2 regions of the Paenibacillus sp. JCM 9796 genome follow, and region 1 is predicted to be linked to the other one. Evidence: predicted binding sites of a transcription regulator. Region 1 holds the regulator's gene; the other holds the start of a gene.
What was found. Region 1 encodes Rex, which represses fermentation and respiration genes when NADH is low (regulators of the CRP and FNR family bind a similar motif). Its sites were predicted from a motif close to TTGTGAAATATTTCACAA; they were not measured.
Positions count from the first base shown of each region.

Region 1 (11,501 bases):
GGAAATGCTGGCGCCGTTCGGCGTGAACGTGCTCGGACAAGGCGTGGACAGCGGCAATCGAAGCAAGCTGACGCGCATGTTCCAGAGCAGTCCTGCTTGCGTGCTTCTGGGCACGAGCAGCTTCTGGGAAGGCGTCGACATTCCGGGCGACGCGCTCACCTGTCTGGCCATCGTCCGGCTGCCGTTCCAGCCGCCGACGCATCCGCTTGTGGAAGCGAAGACGGAAAAGCTTAAGGCCAAGAATATGAATCCGTTCATGAAGCTGTCGGTACCACAGGCGGTTATTCGCTTCAAGCAGGGATTCGGAAGATTGGTTCGTACCGCATCGGACAAAGGGATCGTCATTATTTACGATACCCGGGTCATCGATACGAACTATGGGAAATACTTCTTGTATTCGCTGCCGGGACCTAAGATCGAGCATATGACTGCGAATCAGTTGGTTCCACGTATTAAGCGGTGGATGGAGGAGAACGAAGCATGAAAACGATGAAAATTTCCGAGGCGGTCGTCCGACGGCTGCCGATTTACTTGCGATTCTTGAATGAGCTGAGCAAGAAAAATATTTCAACCGTATCTTCACAGGATCTTGGACAAAAACTTGATCTGAATCCGGCCCAAATCCGTAAAGATCTCGCTTATTTTGGTGAATTCGGCAAGAAGGGCATCGGGTATGATGTCGATTATTTAATCGAGAAAATCAGACAAATTTTGAAGCTTGATAAAGTGATTCCCGTCGCGCTGGTCGGAGCGGGCAATTTGGGCCGCGCGTTATGCAATTACAACGCTTATTTAAAAGACAACATGAAAATTGTCGCTGTCTTTGACGCGCAACCGAACAAAATCGGCGAATCGATCAATAACTTAAAAGTAAAGCCGATGGAAGAGCTCGGGACGACGATTCGCGAGCTGCAGATCAGGATCGGGATTATTACCGTTCCTGCGCCGGAAGCGCAGCAGGTCGCCAACCAGTTCACCGAAGCGGGCGTCGAAGCGATCTTGAACTTTGCGCCGCTCATTATTAAAGTGCCGAGCGATGTACGGGTACACCATGCGGATTTCACGACGGACCTGCAAAGCCTCGCTTATTATTTGGATTAATTTATCCGATAAATGAATAACAACAAGCCCGTGCCGAACCGGCACGGGCTTGTCCTATTATTATACGAATGCGTAAATGATTTTGTAGATGAGGAACGCAATCACCATACTGATCGGAATTGTGATGATCCAGGTCAAGATCATTCGTGTTACCGTTGCCCATTTGACATCATGGAATCTCATCACGGAACCTGTTCCGATGATCGAGGAGGAAATGACGTGGGTTGTCGATAACGGCATCCCGAGATGGGTCGACGTTTGAATGACGATCGATGAGTTCAGGTCGGAAGCGAAGCCGTTGATCGGCTCGATCTTCAGCAGCTTACGGCTCATCGTCTTGATAATGCGCCATCCGCCGATTGAGGTTCCGAGGCCCATAGCGGTTGCAGCGGCTAATTTAACCCAGAGCGGAACGTCCAGCGTGTCTTGCTGGTTCATCGCAACCAAGGCGAATACGATGATCCCCATCGCTTTCTGAGCGTCGTTCCCGCCGTGGGAAAAGGAAAGCAGTCCGGCCGAGAAAATTTGGAAAATGCGGAACGTGCGATTGAGCTTGGAACGCGATTGGTTACCGGTCGACATAATAAAGAACCGGATAATCCACATAATCACGATACCGGTAGCGAACGCGACAATTGGCGATAAGACAAGAATCAGAATGATTTCACGAAACCCGGACCAATTTAAAGCGTCCATCCCTGCGCCTGCAATGACGGCGCCGGCAAGCGAGCCGATAAGTGTGTGGGAAGAAGAGGACGGAATGCCGTAATACCAGGTGAGCAAGTTCCAAAGTATAGCCGTAATCAAGGCGGCGATGACGATATAAATACCGTTCTCAATGGTAGCCGGATTCGCGACTTTACCGCCCACCGTTTTAGCGACTTCTGACGAGTAGATTGCGCCGAGAAAGTTCAAAACGGCCGCGTAGATGATGGCGAATCTCGGTGACAGCGCTTTGGTTGAAATAGAAGTAGCGATAGCATTGGCCGTATCGTGAAATCCGTTGATAAAATCGAACAGAAGCGCCAAAGCAACGACTACAATCAATATGGTTAACATAATTTCCTCCTAAGTCATTGTGCATATTACCACTAACCGGTCCGGACTGGCCGGCAAGGTTAAGAGTATCTCAGCACAACGCTCTCCAAGATGTTGGCGACATCTTCACAGGCATCGGTCGTTTGCTCAAGGCGTTCGTACATTTCTTTCAATTTAAAATCGTGGTAAGGATCTTTCGGATTGGTGAAAATTTCACGGATGCCCTCGCGCATTAAACGGTCTCCTTCATTTTCCAAGCTGTTGATTTGCACGGTATGCTCCGTCAGCTGCATATACTTTTTCTTGGACAGCAGCTTGAAGGCATCGAGGATATGCTGACAGCTGGCTACGAGCACCGCAGAAAATTCCTTCATATATTTATCGGTAAACGTAATGTTCATATAGTCAAAACGTGCGATCGATGCTTCAATTCCGTCGAGCACGTCGTCGACCTTGGAAGCGAGCTCCATAATGTCTTCCCGGTCCAAAGGCGTAATGAACACTTTATTCAAGCCCTTGAAAATTTGATGCGTGATTTGATCTCCGGCATGCTCCAAATCCCGCAGCTGGGGGTAGAAGTTCGCCGGCGGCTCCGATCCCATCATGGCGGTTCGGAAAACTTGAGCGGCCTGCAGCGTGTTTTCAGAAGCCTTAATGAGCAGCAGTAAAAAATCGGTATCGTTCTTTTTTGTAAACAACATGGCTTTCGCCTCCTAAATTTATCGTAAATTTACAATATATAAATACTGTAACTACGGTTTATGTAGAAATAAGGGGTAAATTAACACAAAATTAAAAATAACACACTCGAATGTCGAAATGCAATCCTAGTTTCTCCAGAATCGTCTATGATGATGTGCATCCTTCCATGTGAAGGTGCGAAAGGCTCTCGCACCGCTTGCTGCTTGATTTTGCGTCGTTGAAATTGTACATTGATAACGGGAATGTAGCGAAGAGGAAAGGAACGGAAACGATGAAGAGAACGGTAATTACGAACGGACTTTTTATTACAATGGATGAACGGCAGCCGCTCGTTCGCGGATTTATGATTGTAGAAGGAGAGCGAATTGTACATATTGGGGAAGGCACGCCGGATCCAAGCGATTCGTTCGACGAAACGGTCGACGGCAGCCGCAAGCTGTTTATGCCCGGATTCGTCAACACGCACGGTCATGCGGCGATGTCCCTGCTTCGCGGCTATGGTGACGATATGGCGCTGCAGGTATGGCTTCAGGAAAAAATGTGGCCGATGGAAGCCAGGTTCACTGCGGCGGACGTTCGCGCGGGGACGCTGCTTTCGATACTGGAGATGCTTAAAGGCGGGACGACGACCTTCGTCGACATGTACGATCATATGAACGAAGTGGCTCAGGCGTCCGCGGAAAGCGGAATTCGCGCTTGCCTGACGCGCGGGGTGATCGGTTTATGTCCGCGCGATGTGCAGGACGCTAAATTAGCTGAAGCCGTCCAATTCGCCAAAGATTGGCACGGACAAGCCGAAGGACGCATTACGGCGATGATGTCGCCTCACGGTCCGTATACATGCCCGCCCGACTATATTGAGCGAATTGTGCAGGCGGCGCACGATCTTGATTTGCCGATTCATACGCATATGTCCGAAACGGCCCGGGAAGTGCAGGACAATGTGGACCAGTACGGAGCTAGGCCGGTTGCTCACTTGGAGAAGCTCGGCGTGTTCTCGCGGCCGACGCTCGTTGCGCACGGCGTTCATTTGACCGATGAGGAGATCGCCGTTCTGAAGCGATACGACGTCCGGGTCTCTCACAACCCCGGCAGCAATCTTAAGCTGGCGAGCGGGGTAGCGCGTGTGCCGGATTTAATGAAAGCGGGCGTACTGGTATCGCTCGGAACGGACGGCGCGGCGAGCAACAACAATCTGGACATGCTCGAAGAAGTGCGTCTTGCAGCGTTAATTCATAAAGGGGTATCCGGTGATCCGGTTGCGGTTTCCGCTGCGGAAGCGTTAAGAATGGGGACGCTGGACGGGGCGAGATCGATTTGGCTGAACGACGTGGGCGCGTTAAGCAAGGGGATGAAGGCTGACTTTATCGCGCTGGATCTGGACCAAGCGCACTATTATCCGCGCACGAACGTCATCTCTCATGTGGTGTACGCTGCAAGCTCGCGCGATGTGACCGATGTTTGCATTAACGGTCGCTGGGTCGTGCGCAAGGGGGAATGTCTTACGTTGGACGAAGAGAAAATCAAAGCTGAGGCGCAGCGCAGTTTCGAACGTTTGACGAGCGTGTAACGAACGCCAGAAAGGAGCGCCGTCCGTGCGTAAACGATGGAAATGGTCGCTATCCGCGGCCGCTATATTGATTGTCGCCGCGGTCGGTTTCAATTGGCTGTACCGCGCGGTGTCGGCCGATGAGTGGACCGTACAGCGCGCAGCTGTAATCAGCGCTTATGAGAAGACCGTACTGACGAAAGCAGTTAAGGTCGAGAGGTTTATAAGCGATAAGTCGTATACGGTCATTACAGGGGAAAATAAGCTCGGTCAGCCGGTATACGTATGGGTGGGCGAGAACGAGATACGTACGGAGATGGCTGCCAGCGGCATCCCGATGTCCGAGGCTGCGGCTAAAGTAACGGCCAAGCACCCTTCGGCGACTATACTCAGGGCGACACCCGGCATCATGAACGACAAGCCGGTATGGGAAGTGTTCTACAAGCTGACACCGGAAGGGCAAGATCGCGAACAGCATTTTTACGATTATTATCAGTTTCAGGATGGCGCCTGGATCGATACATGGCGTTTGTCCATCCAATAAAGTCCGGCCTCAGCCGCCTCGGTTCGTGCATATGCACGAGCCGAGGCGGTTTTGCGTTGCTTTGGAATTGCCACACTTTGTATACACAACGCGTATATATTATATGATATACTTTCAATACAGAAATGTTGATATACGAATTGTGCGCACCCAATTAAATATATTCAAAGAAAGGGGGACGTCAGCTTATGAAGTTACGTCTCTTACCTGTCATATTGAGCGTTGTAATCTCCTCTACGTTATTGTTTGGAGGGTATTTCGCCTATCAAAGCTATGCGATGGAAAATCCGCTGCAGAAGATCGTCAACGGGATTGAGGGCGTTGAGCTCGTATCTACACATTTGACTGCGGACAAGGCTGCCATTGACGTGAAACTGGCCGCGGGCAAGAGCTTGCGGGAAGTGTACAGCACCATTCAAACGGAAGGAAAGCCGGTCATCGGCGACCGCGAGCTTCAGATCAAGGTGCAAAACGGTTCTTCGCCGCGGCTTGATGCCTGGTGGTCTTCGGTGTTGTTCGAGGTCGCGCAAGCGATGGAAACGAAGCAATACGCGCAAATTCCGAAGACGCTGCAGGCGCATACGGGAGCTGACCCGAACGGGATCCGCGCGACGACTGAAATGGACGATCGGTATGTTTATATTACGTTAACGGACGGTGAATCGAGCAAATATATCATGCTGCCTAGAACGCCTGCGAAAATGGGGGTGTGGCCAAGTGAGTAAGTACGGTAAAGAAATTTTGATCGGCGCCGTGCCGGTCGTGATCTTTTTCTTATATTTCCTGGGTGTGAACATCATCCCGATTGTATTTATGTCTGTCATTTTGGGTACCTTCCTGTATATGAGCCGTGCCCGCAGCGGCATGGGGCTCAGCTCGGACCGGAAGGCAAGAGCGAAATCTCCGGTATTTATGACGTTCGACGACATTGGCGGACAAGAGCGGGCGAAGCGGGAACTGAAAGAAGCGCTTGATTTTATTATTCGGCATGAAGATATTAAGAAGCTCGGCATACGGCCGTTGAAGGGCATATTACTGACAGGACCTCCGGGAACGGGGAAGACGTTGATGGCGAAAGCGGCCGCGCACTATACGAATTCTGTGTTTATGGCGGCTTCCGGCAGTGAGTTTGTTGAAATGTATGTCGGTGTCGGGGCAAGCCGAATTCGCGATTTATTTAAAGAAGCCCGCGCTCGCGCCGTAAAGGAAAATAAAGAAAGCGCGATTGTCTTTATCGATGAGATTGACGTCATCGGGGGGAAGCGGGAAGGCGGTCAACAACGCGAATATGACCAGACCTTGAACCAGCTTCTTACCGAAATGGACGGTATTCATACGACTGAAAGTCCGCGCGTGCTGATTATGGCCGCGACGAACCGCAAGGAAATGCTCGACAGCGCTTTGCTGCGTCCCGGCCGATTTGACCGGCATATTGAGGTCGATTTGCCCGATAAGAAGGGGCGTCTGCATATACTGAAGATTCACGCGAAAAATAAACCGATCGCCGAGGATGTCGATTTGGAGGCGGTCGCGAAAGAGACGTTCCAGTTCTCCGGCGCGCAGCTTGAGAGTGTCATGAACGAAGCCGCGATTTATGCGATGCGCGAACAATCCGAGACGATCAAAGCCCGGCATTTGTCGCTCGCCGTCGATAAAGTCATGCTGGGCGAGAAGACGGACCGCGAATCGACGAAGGAGGAACGGGACCGGGTCGCGCTGCACGAGCTTGGACACGCCATCGTGGCCGAATGCGTTCGCCCGGGATCGGTATCTCAAGTGTCTCTTAGTCCGCGCGGCAAGGCGCTCGGATTCGTACGGCACAATCCGCAGGCCGACCAGTATTTGTACACGAAACAGCAAATTGAAGAGCAGATCATGATCGCGCTTGGCGGTTCCGTGGCCGAAGAGATGTTCTACGGTAGCCGCAGCACCGGCTCGCGCAACGATTTCGAGCAGGCGCTGCAGATGGTTCGCACGATGATGGATTCCGGTTTGACGAAGCTCGGGATCATCGACCGCAATATGGTGACGAAGCAGGAGCTGATGAGGGAGAATGCGGCGATTTTGGACGAGCTGACGCAGTCGACGCGCGAATTGCTGGAGCGTCATCGCCAGGTGTTCATGGAATCGCTGGACATTTTGACCGCTGAGGAAGTGTTGTCCGGCGATCAATTCCGCGAACTGCTCAAGAAGATTGAAGCTGCACAGCAAACCGCATAGATTTTAGATAATAACAAGGGGCAATCCGATGAGATTGCCCCTTTTTCGCATGATTTCCGGCGAAATCAAAAAAAATGACCGAACCTGCAACTTTTTTGGCGAATCATAGTCTAATAGAGTAATAGAAATTGTCAAATTTTTGAGGTTCGAGGTGTACGATGAAGTTTCTAACGTCTTGGTTTACGCTGCTGCTGCTGTCGTTATTGCTGATTCCGGCCGTTTTTGCCGAATCGCCGTCGATTCAATTGTTTATGAACGGAAAGCAGTTGGTCCCCGAAGTATCCCCCCGCATCGTCAACGGCAATACGATCGTGCCGGTCCGGATTATCGCAGAATCTCTAGGTTCCAAGGTGTCTTGGGATGCCAAGCAGCGGAAGGTCAGCGTCGATCAAGGACAAACGAGTATCCAGCTGTTTATCGACAAAACATCCGCCGTGGTGAACGGAAAAACGCATCAGTTGGAAGCGCCGCCGGTCATTATTGGCGGGAATACGATGCTGCCGCTTCGTTTTGTGGTCGAACAATTGAATACGAAAGTGACGTGGGACGAGCTGACGCGTTCGGTCTTTATGTACAAGCAAGAAGACAGCGGCGCCAAGCCTGTTGAAGCCGGTCAACCGGACGTTAACGCCGGAGGCGTTGCCTCAAAGCCGGGCAGCCCGAATTCGGGACAGCCGCCCGCGGCGAAAGACGACCCGAAACCGAACGGCGGGGGAAGCGGATCGCAGCAAGAGCTCCCGGCGAGCGGCGGAGCAGGCAAAGATCAAACGGCGGTGCTGCCCGTACCGGACGGACAGCCGGTGAAGGCAGGCGAGCTGCCGGTCGGGGCGGGTAACGCCGCGACTTTGCCGAATGCGGTTTATGCGATTGCCCTGAACAACGACGAGCTTGTCGTACACACGTCAAGCGAGAGCGTGTTAAACCCGAAAATTTTCCGTTTATCGAATCCGGACCGTCTTGTGATCGACGTGCCCGGCGTAGAGCTCGATACCGCATTAACGGCTGTAATGAACGGCCAATCCGAAGGAATCTTGGCGCTTGCCAACGACAAGGTATCAAAAATTCGCTACTCTCTATTTTCAAAAGAAGATTCTATCGTTAGAATAGTAGTAGATTTGGCTAAGAAGGTTCCATTCAGCTATACGCCTTCCGATAAGCCGGGTCAGTTCTCGATTCAATTCCCGGAGCGGCGTTCGAAGTTTCTCGTCTATGTAGATCCGGGTCATGGAGACGGAGATCCGGGCACGAGCTCTAAAGCGACGGGACGTCAAGAGAAGACGTTCGTCCTTGCGGTCGGCAAGAAGGTGGCCGCGCTGCTCGAGAAGGAGCCGAACATTCAGGTTGCCATGACGCGCTCGGACGATACGTTCGTGAAATTGCAGGACCGTGTCGCGATGGCGAACAATGCGGACGCCGATCTGTTCGTATCGATCCATGCCAACTCCGGCAGCAAAGAATCAATCGGCGGAACGGAAACGTTCTATAACACGGAGCAAAGCCTGCCTTTTGCAAAGATTATGCATCAGGAACTGCTGAACGCCACAGGTTTTCCGGACCGCAAGGTAAAGTTCGGGGATTTGCACGTCGTCCGCGAAACGACCATGCCGTCGGTGCTGCTGGAAATCGGATTTATGAGCAACAAGACCGAAGAAGAACTAATGTTTCAAGATGCTTTTCAAAACCAGGTAGCTGCAGCCATCGTACGAGGCATCAAGAAGCAGCTTCATCTGGAATAAGGAGTGGTTTCCATGCAAAACCATTGGCGTCATACCTTAACCGCCGCAGCCATTCTCGCGGTCGTGCTGTCGGGGTGCGGACAAGCCAAACCGTTAAACGGAACACAACCGAACCAAACGGCTGAGCAGCCCGCCCACCAAACGGAACAAGGCCAAACGTCCGGCGGCGGTTCGAACTCACAAGCGCCTGCCGCAGCGTCCGAGCAGTCCAAGATATCGAAGGTCATTAAAACGTATTACAGCGACGCCGAGTTCACGAAGCTCGTAGAGCAGCAAGCCAAGATCGAGTTCAAGAACGAGGCCGATCAATATTTGACCGCGTTGAATCAGTTGAAAAAAACGCCGGACGATACAACGATCTCCTTGTGCAAAGAGATCTCGTTCAAATCGGCCGTGCTGAAAGACGGTCAAGTCACCGTTGACCTCTCCCTGCCGGACGCGGCGCGTCTTGGCTCGCCGGGCGAAGAAATGCTGCTGGACGCTTTGAAGAAAACGTTATTTCAATTCAGCGAAGTGAAGACGATTGAAATTTTGCTCGACGGCAAACAAGTCGAAAGCTTGATGGGGCATATGGAGCTTCCGCATCCTATCAAACGATAGCCGTAAGAGCCATCCGATAACTGACATCCGAAGAGACCGAGAGGAGTTCGCCCTTACATGAACAGAAAGAAAAAGAAACAAACCCGCAAGCTGACGGCTGCCGTACTGGCGCTGACGCTGGCTTTCAGCGGATCCGCTTTCGCGGCGGATCCGGTTCCGACAACGACGTCGAGCAGCAGCGGCCTCGTGCTGCGCTTCTCCGACGTCGAAGCCAGTCACTGGGCGATCAAACACGTAACCAAGCTGGCGTCGCTCGGTATCATACAAGGGTACGAGAAAGCGGAATACCGGCCTGAGAATACGGTTTCCCAGCAGGACGTCATCATCATGGCCATCCGCATGATGGGGCTTGAGGACGAAGCGCTGGCGAACAAAGCGGAAACCGTGCTTCCGGTGCTCGTCAGCGACTACGCCAAACCTTACGTCGCGTACGCTTTCGACAAAGGCTTGATTTTGCCGGCGGAAGAGCTTGAGAGCACGCCTGCCAAGTCGGTCTGGGGTTCCCGCGATGCGTCACGCGAATGGGTGGCCAAGCTGGTTATCCGCGCAATCGGCAAAACGGATTTGGCGAAGCAGCACGCGAGTTCGACCGTGCCGTTCACGGACGCAGCCGATTTCTCGGCATGGGCCAAAGGTTACGTGAATGCGGCTGTGCTGCTCGGCATCGTGCAAGGCTTCGAGGACGGGGGCTTTAAACCGGGCGGGAAAGTAACGCGGGCGCAGATGGCCACGTTCTTGAGCCGGGCGGACAAAGAGCTGACGACGCGTTCCGAGCGTGTTACGATCGGATACGTGATGGTGCTGACGGATAAGAAAATCAGTGTCCTGAACGATAAAAACGAAACGATTACATACAACCTTTCGGCCGATACGGTGATTTACAATGCGAAAGACGACAGCCGCATACCGCTTTCGCAAATCAAGCTGACGAATCAAGTGTATCTGGTGCAAAACTTGAATAACGCCTTGTATGTGGAACTGACGGACGAATCGGAAAAAATGGAAATCGTCGAAGCGACCCTGAACGACGTATTCCTGGATCAGATGATCGTATCGGTTCAGCAGGGCAATCAGAAGAAGCTGTTCGAGCTTTCGTCCAATGTATCCGTTACGGATAAGGACGGTCGCGGCCAAAGCATCGGCTCCATTTCGCTCGGCAGTGTCATCGAGTTGAAGCGCAATACGCTGCTGAAGGAAACGAAAATTACGCATATTGTCGTGAAGCAGGTGCCGCTGAGCAAGACGGCGGAAGGCACGGTGCTCAGCGTCGACAAGACGCAGAACGTGATCAGTCTGCTGGAGAAAACGAGCGGCCAAAGCGAAACGTATTCCCTGGTCGATCCCATTCTCGTGACGCTGCAGGACGGAACGCCGGCCGACTTATCGAGGCTTCATGTGGGCGATTCGGTCGGGTATGAGGTGAAAGCGAATAAGCTTGTGTCCGTTTCCGTGAAGAAACAGGCGGACGTGGTGACGACGGTACAAGGGACGCTCACGGCCGATGTCAGCAAAGATTCGCGAATCATTACGATCACGAAATCGGGAGGAAGCTCGCTCGCTTCTTATTTCGTCAACGACAACGCGATCGTGTCCATCAACGGGTTATCGGCCGCAAGCTTGTTCGATCTGGAGAAAGGCGACGAGCTTACGCTTGATTTGCTGAACGACAAGGTCGTGAAGGTGTCGGTGACAAGCCGCGAAGTTGAAACGATTGAGTTCGCCGGCATTATCAATTACGAACCGACGTCTAAAGTGCTGACGGTGACCAAAGGCAACGATGAGGTCGATGCATTCCAGATCACAGATGAAACGACGATCAAGTATGCCGGTTCGACGCTGCCGGTCTCGCAGTTCCAAACGACGTTTATTGGAACCCAGTCGGGCGCAACGAACACGGACCGTAACAAGAAAGTCAACTTGAAGGTATCGAAAAAACGTATCGTAGCCCTCGAAATGACTCAAACGCTGGATGCGACGGTCACGCAAGTGAATACGGCGACCTTCGAAGTGA
Region 1 is NZ_AP043723.1:297,468-308,968, reverse strand. Features, by position in the region: gene dinG (ATP-dependent DNA helicase DinG) at 1-484, shown strand, start outside; gene ACZ439_RS01465 (redox-sensing transcriptional repressor Rex) at 481-1,101, shown strand; gene ACZ439_RS01460 (inorganic phosphate transporter) at 1,162-2,160, opposite strand; gene ACZ439_RS01455 (DUF47 domain-containing protein) at 2,220-2,840, opposite strand; gene ACZ439_RS01450 (amidohydrolase) at 3,113-4,411, shown strand; gene ACZ439_RS01445 (cell wall elongation regulator TseB-like domain-containing protein) at 4,437-4,934, shown strand; gene ACZ439_RS01440 (hypothetical protein) at 5,123-5,659, shown strand; gene ACZ439_RS01435 (AAA family ATPase) at 5,799-7,154, shown strand; gene ACZ439_RS01430 (N-acetylmuramoyl-L-alanine amidase family protein) at 7,313-8,890, shown strand; gene ACZ439_RS01425 (GerMN domain-containing protein) at 8,903-9,490, shown strand; gene ACZ439_RS01420 (S-layer homology domain-containing protein) at 9,548-11,501, shown strand, end outside.

Region 2 (11,501 bases), 2.2 Mb from region 1:
TTTTATGAGGACCTGGTTTACCGCCGGAAAGCACTGGAGATGCTGCCGGTTCTACCGCATAAATTTTGATGCCCGGGAAGTTTTCTTTCAGCACGCTGCCGGCGCCTGTGATCGTACCGCCCGTGCCGATGCCGGAGATGAACGCATCCAGCTTGCCGTCGTGGGCTTTGATCGCTTCGACGATTTCCGGACCGGTTGTCTCGCGGTGAATTTTCACGTTCGCTTGGTTTTTAAACTGCTGAGGCATGAAGTAGGACGGATTCTCAGCTTGAATTTCTTCAGCGCGCTTGATCGCGCCTTTCATACCTTCGGCCCCCGGCGTCAGAACGAGCTGTGCACCGTAAGCACGAAGCAGGTTGCGGCGCTCGATGGACATCGTTTCCGGCATAACCAGAATCGCTTTATAACCTTTCGCTGCAGCTACCAGAGCAAGCCCGATACCCGTGTTACCGCTGGTAGGCTCGACGATCGTGTCGCCCGGCTTGATGCGGCCTTCTTGCTCAGCCACCTCGATCATGCTGATCGCAATACGGTCTTTCACGCTAGCACCCGGGTTCTGGTACTCCAGCTTAACATAAATTTCCGCACTGCCCTCCGGCACGACACGGTTCAATTTGACAAGCGGCGTATCCCCAATCAAATCCGTAACGCTTTGAACTAATCTTGCCATTTGCGAATTCTCCTCCTCAAGAGCGGCTCAAAATATCCGAGTGTTTTGCTAGGTATTATATTTTCATATTATCAACCCCCGCCAAGGTTGTCAATATGAAAATTACATGGCATGGCTCAATACGTTCCGCTCACCTTGACGTTCCACTTTTCCCGCAAGCGCTGCATCGTTTCCTTCAAAGGCGGCGCTTCCCGCAGCGCCAATTCCTTGCGAACTTGCTCGCGTATCGCTTCCGGGCTGCCTTTGGACTGCACTTTACGCTCTTTGACCCGAACGATCACGAATTGTCCTTCGACTTCTACCGGTTTCGAAATTTGCCCTGTCTGGAGCGACTTGGCAGCTTTCATAATAGGAGCCGGCACGAACGGATCGTCCTCCTCAAACCATCCGAGATCGCCGCCGCTCCCTCGCGTCGCATCGTCGAGGGAACGCTCCTTGGCGACCTTGGCAAACTCCGTCCCTTTGGCCAAATCATTCAACGCACGCTGTGCCTGTTCCTTGCTCGCTGTCACGATCTGCTCCAACCGAAGCAGAACGGTCGCCTTAAATTCGTCGGGATGACTTGCGATATAATCATCCACGTCGGCGTCGTCGATGGCGATGCCTTGAATCGAAATCTTTTCCGTATAAAGCTTGTGACGGACGTCCTCATTCAATTGCTCACGCGTCAATCCAAGCTGTTCTTCCATCGCTTGATAAAATTCATTCTCGCTTTCGTAGCCTTGCTGCATCCGTTCTAGTTCCCGCTTGATTTCAGACTCGCTAACCTGAATGCCTAGCGTTTCCGCTTCCCTGCGAATGACCTCATGGTCAATCATTTGTTCGAGCGTCTCTTTGCCGTGTTTCTGAAGCAATTGTTGTTCCAAATCTCGCAGCGTAATATCTTTATCTCCGATGCTGGCAATCGTTAGCTCATGATCGGCCTTCGACGGTGGTTCGAGTATGGGATCCGCAGCGGGCTGAAGGAAGGAACGGGCCGTTAATACGGAGGAAAGGATGCCCACAGCGATCAGCAACACAGCGATCATTCCCCATAAAACCTTAACGTTTCGCATGTCCTATCCCCTCGAATGGTCACTCTCTATCTTCGGACAGACCTCTTCCGCCCCTCATCGCCTCTTAGATAGATTCAATCAGTTCGCTTAATTCGCTCCCGTTGAACCTATAGGTTTCATTGCAAAAGTGACAAGACACCTCTGCTTGCCCGTCCTCAGCCAGCAGTTGCTCCAGCTCGGAACGTCCCAGACTGATCAAGGTTTGCTCCACACGCTCTCGCGAACATTTGCATTGGAACTTGATATCGTCCCGACGTTCCAACACTTCCACATCGGGCAGCAGCGTCTTCAAAATCGACTCCAAGCTCTCGCCTTGATCGAGCAGCTTCGTAATTGGTGGCAGCTCCCCGAGCTGTTTCTCCAGCTGGGCGATCTCTTGACCGTCCAGGCCGGGAAGCAGCTGGATGATGAACCCTCCTGCAGTCTTCACGGTATAATCAACATCGACCAGCACGCCAAGCGCTACGGCCGACGGCGTCTGCTCGGATTGCGCGAAATAATAGGTGAAATCTTCGGCGAGTTCACCGGAAATTATCGGAATGCTTCCCCGGTAAGGCTCCTTTAAGCCTAAATCCTTGGTGATATACAAAAAACCGTCGGTGCCGACCGCACCGGCCACATCCAGCTTGCCGATCGCATTCAGCGGCAAGTCGACCTCCGGGTTATCCACGTAGCCCCGCACTTCGCCCTTGGCGTTCGCATCCGCTACGATTTGGCCGATCGGACCGCCGCCTTTGACTTGAACCGTCAGCTTCTCTTCGCCCTTCAGCATGGTCCCCATCATAAGCGCGGCCGTCACCGTTCGCCCCAAAGCCGCCGTTGCGGTCGGAGTCGTCTGGTGTCTGACCCGGAGCTCTTCCACGATATGCTTGGTCCGAACGGCAAATGCGCGCACCTTGCCGCCGAACGCCGTTCCTCGGATCAAATAATCTTCTTGCATAGGATCACATATTCCTTTCATAAATCAGTTGAAGCCCCTGTAAGGTTAACAGCGGGTTGACCAGCTCGATGGTACGCGATTCGCTTGCGATCAATTCGGCCAGACCTCCGGTCGCAATAACGCGGGGATCCTTGCCCGATTCCTGCTTGATCCGGTCGACAATGCCGTCCACTTGACCGGCAAAACCGTAAATGATACCGGCCTGCATGGAATTGACGGTGTTGCGCCCGACCACGTTTTTGGGCTTTACAAGCTCGATGCGAGGGAGCTTGGCGGCGCGCTGGTACAGCGCTTCCGTCGAAATGCCGATGCCCGGAGCGACCGCCCCCCCGATATATTGCCCGGATTCGTCGATATAATCAAACGTCGTCGCCGTACCGAAATCCACAACGATACAGGGAGGACCGTACAAGTCGATCGCTGCCACCGCGTTCACGATGCGGTCGGCACCCACTTCTTTCGGATTTTCATAACGAATGTTCAGTCCGGTTTTGATGCCGGGACCGACGACAAGCGGCGTTTTCTTTAAATATTTTAAACATAAATGCTCGAGTACAAACATCAGCGGCGGCACTACGGAAGAGATGATAACCCCCTCAACCTGGTCCAATTCGATGCCCGCATGCTGGAACAAATTGTACATCATGATCCCGTATTCGTCTGCAGTGGTCGAACGATTCGTGCTCAACCGCCAGTGATGCAGCAGCTGCTTCTCTTCGTAAATACCAAGCACGATATTGGTATTCCCCACGTCCACTACTAAAATCATGCGCGCTCCTCCTTCTGCCCCTTCTGTTCGTTCAAATCCAAGCTGATGTCGAGCGCTTGCACCGAGTAGGTCAATCGGCCGACGGAAATAACGTCAACGCCGGTTTCCGCAATGAGGCGCACGCTGTCAAGGCTGACGCTGCCCGACGCTTCTACCATGATATGCGGGGCCTGATTTTTAATGCGCCGCACCGCTTGCTCCATTTGCCCGGGCTCCATGTTGTCGAGCATGATGAGGTCCGGACCGGCTGCGAGCGCTTCCTCCAGCTGTTCGAAGCTCTCGACCTCGACTTCAATCTTCATCGTGTGCGGAATGTTGGCACGCGCGCTTTTAATGGCTTGCGCGATCCCTCCGGCGCCTTTAATATGATTATCTTTGATCATGACCGCATCATATAAGCCATACCGGTGATTATGGCCGCCGCCCACACGCACGGCGTACTTCTCCAGCATCCGATGGCCCGGCGTCGTTTTGCGCGTATCGACAAGCCGGGTCGGGAGCCCCTCCAATCGATCGACAAACTGCCGCGTGCGCGTCGCAATGCCCGACATCCGCTGCAATAAATTCAATGCCAGCCGTTCTCCAAGCAAAATGCTGCGCGTGCTGCCCTCAATCTCGGCCAGCACCGTTCCATGGCTGACAGCTTGTCCTTCGCCAGCCAGAGCCTTGAATCTCAAGGCGGGGTCTACGACGGCGAAAACCGCCTTCGCAACCGGCAGTCCGGCGACGATGCCCGTGTCCTTGACATGAATGATTCCTTTCGATTCCGAAGCTTCCGGAATCGTCGTCATCGTCGTGACGTCCCCCATCCCGATATCTTCTTCCAGCCAGGCTTTCAGGTTATGTTCCAAAGCCGTCCGATTCAACTCAAACATCGTCAATCCGTCCTTCCGTCGTTCCATTCACCCGGTTGAATACCGTATGTTTACGCCACAGCAAGTCATCGCGTTCGGGAAAATCTTCTCTGTAGTGTCCCCCGCGGCTTTCCTCCCTAATCAGGGCGGCTTGTGTTGTCAGAAGTGCACAAATAAGCAGATTCGCGAACTCATACTCCTCCCGTTTGGCTAAGGAGTTGTCGAAAATAGCCAGATGCCGCTTCAATTCTTCATACCCTTTGGCCAGTCCTTTGCCATTGCGTTTCAAGCCGGCGTAACGCAGCATCAGCTTCTGCAGCTTCAGCTTCTTCTCCACGACCGGTTGAATGGCTTGCCCCGTAGCACGCCCCCGCTCGCTAAGCACTGGCGTTTCCGTTATCTTATCCAGCTCGCGGATACGCTCTACAATCCGGCGTCCGAACACGATCGCCTCGGACAACGAATTGCTGGCCAGCCGATTGGCTCCGTGCACGCCGGTCGACGTGACTTCGCCGCAGGCGAACAGCCGTTTCACCGTCGTTTCGCCGTGCAAATCCGTCTCCACGCCCCCCATCATGTAATGGGCGGCCGGGGCGACCGGGATCCAGTCAGAGGATAAATCCAGGCCGAAGGTCAAACAAGTTTCATAGATCGTAGGAAAACGGTATTTAACCGTCTCCTCGGATTCGTGCGTAAAGTCAATGTAAACGAAGGTCGACTTCGTCAGCTCCATTTCGCTGACGATCGCACGCGCGACGATATCCCGCGGCGCCAGCTCCAGTTGAGGGTGGTAACGATCCATGAAGCGTTCTCCATTGATGTTGCGGAGAACCGCTCCCTCGCCCCGTACCGCTTCCGAGATCAGGAAACGCGGGGCGCCCGGATAACAAAGGGCCGTCGGATGAAATTGAATAAACTCCACATCGCGTATGTTAGCTCCGGCCCGGTAAGCGATGGCGATGCCGTCCCCGGTCGCAATGTCCGGGTTGGTCGTATAACGGAACAACTGCCCCGCTCCGCCGCTGCACAACACCGTGGCGTTAGCGCGTATGAATACTTTCTGCCCGTCAGGCTTCTGTACGAGAGCCCCGAAGCATTCGCCGTCCTGCGTAATGAGATCGATCACAAAATGATCGTCCCAAATTTCAATATTCGGGTCCTGCTTGGTCCGTTCGGACAACGCGCGTACGATCTCCGCGCCCGTCGCATCTCCTTGCGCATGCAAAATACGCCGCTGGCTGTGCGCACCTTCTTTCGTAAGGGCGTACCGGCCGTCCTCCATATCAAACTCGGTGCCCATCCGGATCAAATCTTTCACCCCGGCAGGGCCTTCGTGTACGAGAACGTCCACAGCCGAAGAGGAACATAAGCCCGCTCCGGCAATTAGCGTGTCTTGCCGATGATAAGCCGGAGAATCCTCATCGGAAATAACCGCGGCGATGCCTCCCTGTGCGTAACGTGTGTTGCTGTCCAGCAGCGATTTTTTCGTGACCATCAGCACTTTATGCGTTTCGGCGCTTCTAAGCGCGGTAAAAAGACCGGCGATGCCAGCGCCGATCACGATCACGTCAGTATATACGGTAGGAAGCTGCTGCAAATCGAAATTGACCATATAACGGGGGATCATGAGCCTCCACCTTCCTAACAAGAGAAGTAGCGCATGCTACTTGACCTGCAGCATGCGCTCCAAGGATGCACGGGCCTTATCGGCCACGTCTTGCGGTACGTATACTTGGGGACTGTTCGTCTCCAAACATTTAACCACTTTCTTCAAATTATTCACTTTCATATTCGGACAAACCAAGTATTTGGTGGCAAAATGAAATTGCTTATGCGGGCTGTCAAGGCGCAGCTGATACCCGGTGCCGTCTTCTGTGCCGACGATAAATTCCTGGCAATCGGATTCCTTGCAGTACTTGATAATGGCCGTCGTGCTGCCGACGAAATCACCCATTTTGACAACCTCCGGACGGCATTCGGGATGAACCACGAATTGGGCGTTCGGGTGCAGAGCTTTCATCTCCTCAACGTCTTTAACGGTCAGCATATCGTGAGTGTTGCAGTAGCCTTCCCAGATGATCATTTTCTTGTCCGTGAACTTGGATACGTAGTCGCCCAGATTCTTATCCGGTACCCAGATGATTTCATCGGAATCTACCGAGTTTATGACTTTGATGGCGTTAGCCGACGTACAGCAAATGTCCGTTTCGGACTTCACTTCGGCCGATGTATTGATGTACGCGACGACCTTGGCATTCGGATGCTGTTTCTTCAAGGCGCGAAGCCCGTCAACATTGACCATATCGGCCATCGGACAACCGGCGCGCTCATCGGGAATAATAACCGTCTTGCCCGGAGCCAAAATCTTAGCGCTTTCTCCCATAAAGTGTACACCGCAAAATACGATGACATCGGCATCCGTCGATGCGGCTTTTTGTGCAAGAAGGAACGAATCCCCGCGGAAATCGGCTACTTCTTGAATTTCATCCCGCTGATAATAATGGGCAAGTATAATGGCGTTACGCTCTTTCTTTAATTGAGCGATCCGTTCTTTCAGCTCGCGCTGCTGCTCGGCTTTGCGCTCCAGTGCCAGTGCTTCCATAACACACCTTCCTTTGCTTTCCTCTCGAATGTAAAGACCCCGAAATAGATGGTGAAAATGTTCACAAAGATAATAAAGATTTACACCTAATTTACACGCGGGGGCCCCGCCATGTCAATGTTTAAATACCTACAAAAAGAAACAAATATACGCTTCGGACACATCGCCTGTACGACTGCTTATCCCTCACGGCCAGTTTCTCGCTTATCAACGCTTTTTGCCTGATACAAAAAGGAAAAACCGGCACCTTTCGGCACCGGTTTGCGTGATATTATTGATCCTGCTCGTCATCCGAGCTTTTCTTCTCGATATCGAGCTTATTGGAGTCCGCAGCTTGGTCTTGGCTTTGGATGTTCACTTTGACATCATCGTTCTTGCCGTCAAGCGCCGGCTCCTCATCAGGAACCGCACCCAATTTGCCGCTGTCGATCAGTTCTTTAATTTGATCTTTCTCGAGCGTTTCTTTCTCGATCAACGTCTCGGCGATCAAACGAACTTGGTCGCTGTATTTGGTGAGAATCTGTTTGGCACGTTCGTAACAAGCGCGAATGATCGACTGCATTTCTTGATCGATCTCATAAGCGATCGCATCGCTATAGTTCTGTTCATGCCCGATATCGCGGCCGAGGAACACCTGGCCCTGCGTCGTACCGAACTGCATCGGTCCAAGCTTATCGCTCATCCCGAACTCGGTTATCATCCGACGAACGATGCCTGTAGCGCGCTGGAAGTCGCTGTACGCGCCGGTTCCGATTTCGCCGATGAACAACTCCTCGGAAACGCGTCCGGCCAACAAGCCGGTCACTTTGTCGAGCAGCTCGTTCTTCGTCTGCATCATCTTGTCTTCGCCTTCTTTAGGCAGCATCATCACGTACCCGCCCGCGCGTCCGCGCGGGATGATCGTAACTTTGTGCACCACATCGGCATGCTCGGCGTGAATCCCGACGATCGTATGACCCGCTTCGTGGAAAGCGACCATCCGCTTCTCGCGTTCGCTGATGATGCGGCTCTTCTTCTGCGTACCGACAACAACGCGGTCAAAAGCTTCGTCGATCTCATCCATGGAGATGTCTTTGCGATTGCGGCGGGCCGCAATGAGCGCAGATTCGTTCAAAAGGTTCTCCAAGTCCGCGCCGGAGAAGCCGGTTGTGTAACGAGCCAGCTGATCCAGCTTCACATCCTTGGCCAAAGGCTTGTTGCGCGCGTGTACCTTCAGCACCGCTTCGCGGCCCTTCACATCCGGACGGTCAACCGTGATTTGACGGTCGAAGCGTCCCGGACGAAGCAGCGCAGGGTCCAGGATGTCCGCACGGTTGGTAGCGGCAACGATGATAATGCCTTCGTTCGCTCCGAATCCGTCCATCTCTACGAGCAATTGGTTCAAGGTTTGTTCCCTCTCGTCATGACCGCCGCCGAGACCGGCGCCGCGCTGACGACCAACCGCATCGATTTCGTCTATAAATATGATACAAGGCGCATTCTTTTTGGCGTTCTCGAACAAATCGCGCACCCGGGACGCACCGACACCGACGAACATTTCGACGAAGTCGGAACCGCTGATGCTGAAGAACGGAACGCCGGCTTCGCCAGCCACCGCTCTGGCGAGCAACGTCTTACCCGTACCCGGAGGGCCTACGAGCAGCACCCCTTTCGGAATACGCGCCCCTACAGCCGCAAACTTGCGCGGGTCTTTCAAAAACTCTACGACTTCCACCAGTTCTTGCTTCTCTTCATCGGCTCCGGCCACGTCTTCGAAGGTGACGCGTTTCTTCTCTTCGTTGTAAAGCCTTGCCCGGCTCTTCCCGAAGTTCATCACCTTACCGCCGCCGCCCTGGGCTTGATTCAGAAGGAAAAAGAACAAGATGAAGATGATGACAAACGGAATAATGGAGGTGAGGAAACTAATCCATACGTTGTCCCCTTCCATCTTCTCGATAAATACGTTACTTGCGGGAATGTCGCTTTGCTCGATCAAGCGGAAGATGTTTCCGCTGCTCTCTTCATACGGCGCCCGGGCTTCGAAATTTTTCTTTTCCGGCGTATCCGCGTTCTTTAGCTTCCCCCTGACCAAATACGTCTGAGCATCATACTTGACGATGATCGATTCGACGTTCTTGTTCATCAAATGTTGTCGGAGTTCGCCATAGCTGACTACGGATTTCTGATCGTTCTGGGTGCTGATGAAATGGACGATTCCAACGGTGACCAAAAAGATGAGCAGATAAAAGCCTGTATTACGTATAATGCGATTCATCCCCTACCTCCTCTCAACAAACGGCAACTTTGTATATTGTACCACAGCAAGTCTCGGCATCTCAAGAAATGCTACGTGGAGTAAATCTCGGGCTTTAAAATGCCGACATAAGGCAAATTGCGGTACTTCTCCGCATAATCGAGGCCGTATCCGACAACGAATGCATCAGGGATGACAAAGCCTTTATAGTCTGCGTCCAAATCGGCCGTTCTACGCGCAGGCTTGTCAAAAAGTGCCGCGATGGTGATCGAAAGCGCATTGCGCCGTTCCAGCACGTCGATCAAGTAGCTAAGCGTCAAGCCGCTGTCGATGATGTCTTCAACGATGAGTACGTGGCGGCCTTCGACGGAGATATCCAGGTCTTTAATAATCTTGACGACTCCCGACGATTTGGTGGAATGTCCATAACTGGATACGGCCATAAAATCGATTTCGAGAGGGATCGTAATATTTTTAACCAGATCCGACATGAAAATAAACGCACCTTTCAGCACGCAAATGACGAGCGGATTCCGGCCTTCAAAATCTCGACTGATAATCTCTCCCATTTCCTTCACTTTGTCTTGAATTTGTTGCTCGCTGTACAGGATTTCTTGAACGTCGTTTTGCAAGAGAGGTCCTCCTACTGTTAGTTAAAATCGCATTGCCATTCGATATGCAGCTTGCGCCTGCCGTCCTCGCGGACTAAAGCCTGCGCCGATCTTCTCACGCCCGGCAGCCACAGAATTCGTCCTTCGGCATCGGTCACAACCGGTGTACGCTCCCGCAGGTAAGGCGGTACTTTCGCATCGATGAACATATCTTTCACTTTTTTCGAACCGTTTAACCCAAGCGGCGACATCCGGTCACCGGTTTGGCGGCTTCGAACCGATAAAGGAAAGGACATGTCCATAACGTCGAACACCGCTTCGCGGACGCCCAGGACTGACGGCATCGGGTCATCCGGCTCCAGCCAGCGAAACACCATCCGCGCGCCGGTTTCGGGTATGAATAACTCGGTCTGTCCCTCGCTTACATGGTAAGCGTACGGGGGGGGTGGTAACACCATCCTATGTATCATGACACGATCATATTCCCTGCGAAACGTGAGACGGGAATCGACATCCATGCGAACGCTTCCGGCCTTCGTCTGAAGGACGGCGTTCCGTAGTTGTTCGATCTGATGATAATCGACGGAATCCGGGTCCAGCGCAAGATAACTTAATATTAGTTTAATCAACCGCCTTTGTAAAGCGACGTGAACCCCGCCGAACCATTGGGCCGACCAAGCAACGGAACCGTTTTCTGCGTTCACAAATTGTTCGAAAAGCGCTCTCGTTTGCTGCGTGAGCAAGTCGTCCTCTTCCGCCGCCAATATCGCCAGACGGTTTAACGACTCGGGCAGCCGATCCTGGTAACGCGAAAGATACGGCAGTACCTCCAATCGGATTTGATTACGGAAATACTTCGTCTCCAGGTTGCTGCTGTCCGTTCTGAAAGTTAACCCGCGCTGCTCGCAGTACCGAATAAGCTCGGCCTTATATATACGTAACAAGGGCCGAACAAGTTCCAAATCTTCCGTCTCGGATCTCCGCAGCGGAATACCCGCCAAGCCGGAAGGGCCCGTACCTCGAAGCAGACGCATAAGCACCGTCTCGGCCTGATCGTCGGCGTGATGGGCCAATGCGATCCGCCCTGCCCCCGCTTCACGCGCAGCCTCGCGCAGGAAAGCATAGCGGAGTGCTCTGGCAGCGGCTTGCGCATTCGCCTTCGTTCCCGCCAAATAGCCGGGCATGTCCAGCACCTTCAAGTAAAAAGGCAGCCGTAACGAAGCGGCCAGCTCTCTCACGAACTCCGCTTCTTCGTCCGCCTCCCGTCCTCGAAACCCATGATTGACATGGGCCACCGATAACCCCCAACGATGGCGTTCGGATAACGCAAAAAGGAGATGCAGCAGCGCCACGGAATCGGGACCGCCCGATACCGCTACCACTACTCCGTCCCCCGCTTCAAGAAGCGACTCTTCATCAATGAATCGCTCCACCGTGGACATTAACGACCAAGCTGCATCCATACTGAATTTCCTTCCTTCTCTCCTTGGGCATGACTCAATGCAGCGAAAAATAGACGGCTGCCGCGAACAACATCAAGGATGCGGCAAAGCAAGCTTTAATCCATGCGCCGTGCTTATTCCGCTTGGTGACCGGCCGCGCAGCGAGCATGCTTTTGGCCCGCCAATCCGCAAGCGCCTGCTTAGACGTTTCGTATCGTCCGGTCAGCGCCTTGCGCAAAATCGGCTCCACGGAAGCAAGCGACTTGTTCGCCTTCAGCAGGTCGAGCAGCATGTCTACGGTGCGGTTCTGCGGAAGCATGGAAGC
Region 2 is NZ_AP043723.1:2,472,704-2,484,204, forward strand. Features, by position in the region: gene cysK (cysteine synthase A) at 1-670, opposite strand, end outside; gene ACZ439_RS11900 (peptidylprolyl isomerase) at 787-1,725, opposite strand; gene hslO (Hsp33 family molecular chaperone HslO) at 1,790-2,665, opposite strand; gene ACZ439_RS11910 (type III pantothenate kinase) at 2,670-3,434, opposite strand; gene nadC (carboxylating nicotinate-nucleotide diphosphorylase) at 3,431-4,309, opposite strand; gene nadB (L-aspartate oxidase) at 4,302-5,915, opposite strand; gene nadA (quinolinate synthase NadA) at 5,952-6,890, opposite strand; gene ftsH (ATP-dependent zinc metalloprotease FtsH) at 7,162-9,144, opposite strand; gene hpt (hypoxanthine phosphoribosyltransferase) at 9,216-9,755, opposite strand; gene tilS (tRNA lysidine(34) synthetase TilS) at 9,773-11,197, opposite strand; gene ACZ439_RS11945 (protein kinase domain-containing protein) at 11,232-11,501, opposite strand, start outside.
Region 2: the regulator Rex is predicted to act here: its motif matches at 6,940-6,957, upstream of nadA (quinolinate synthase NadA).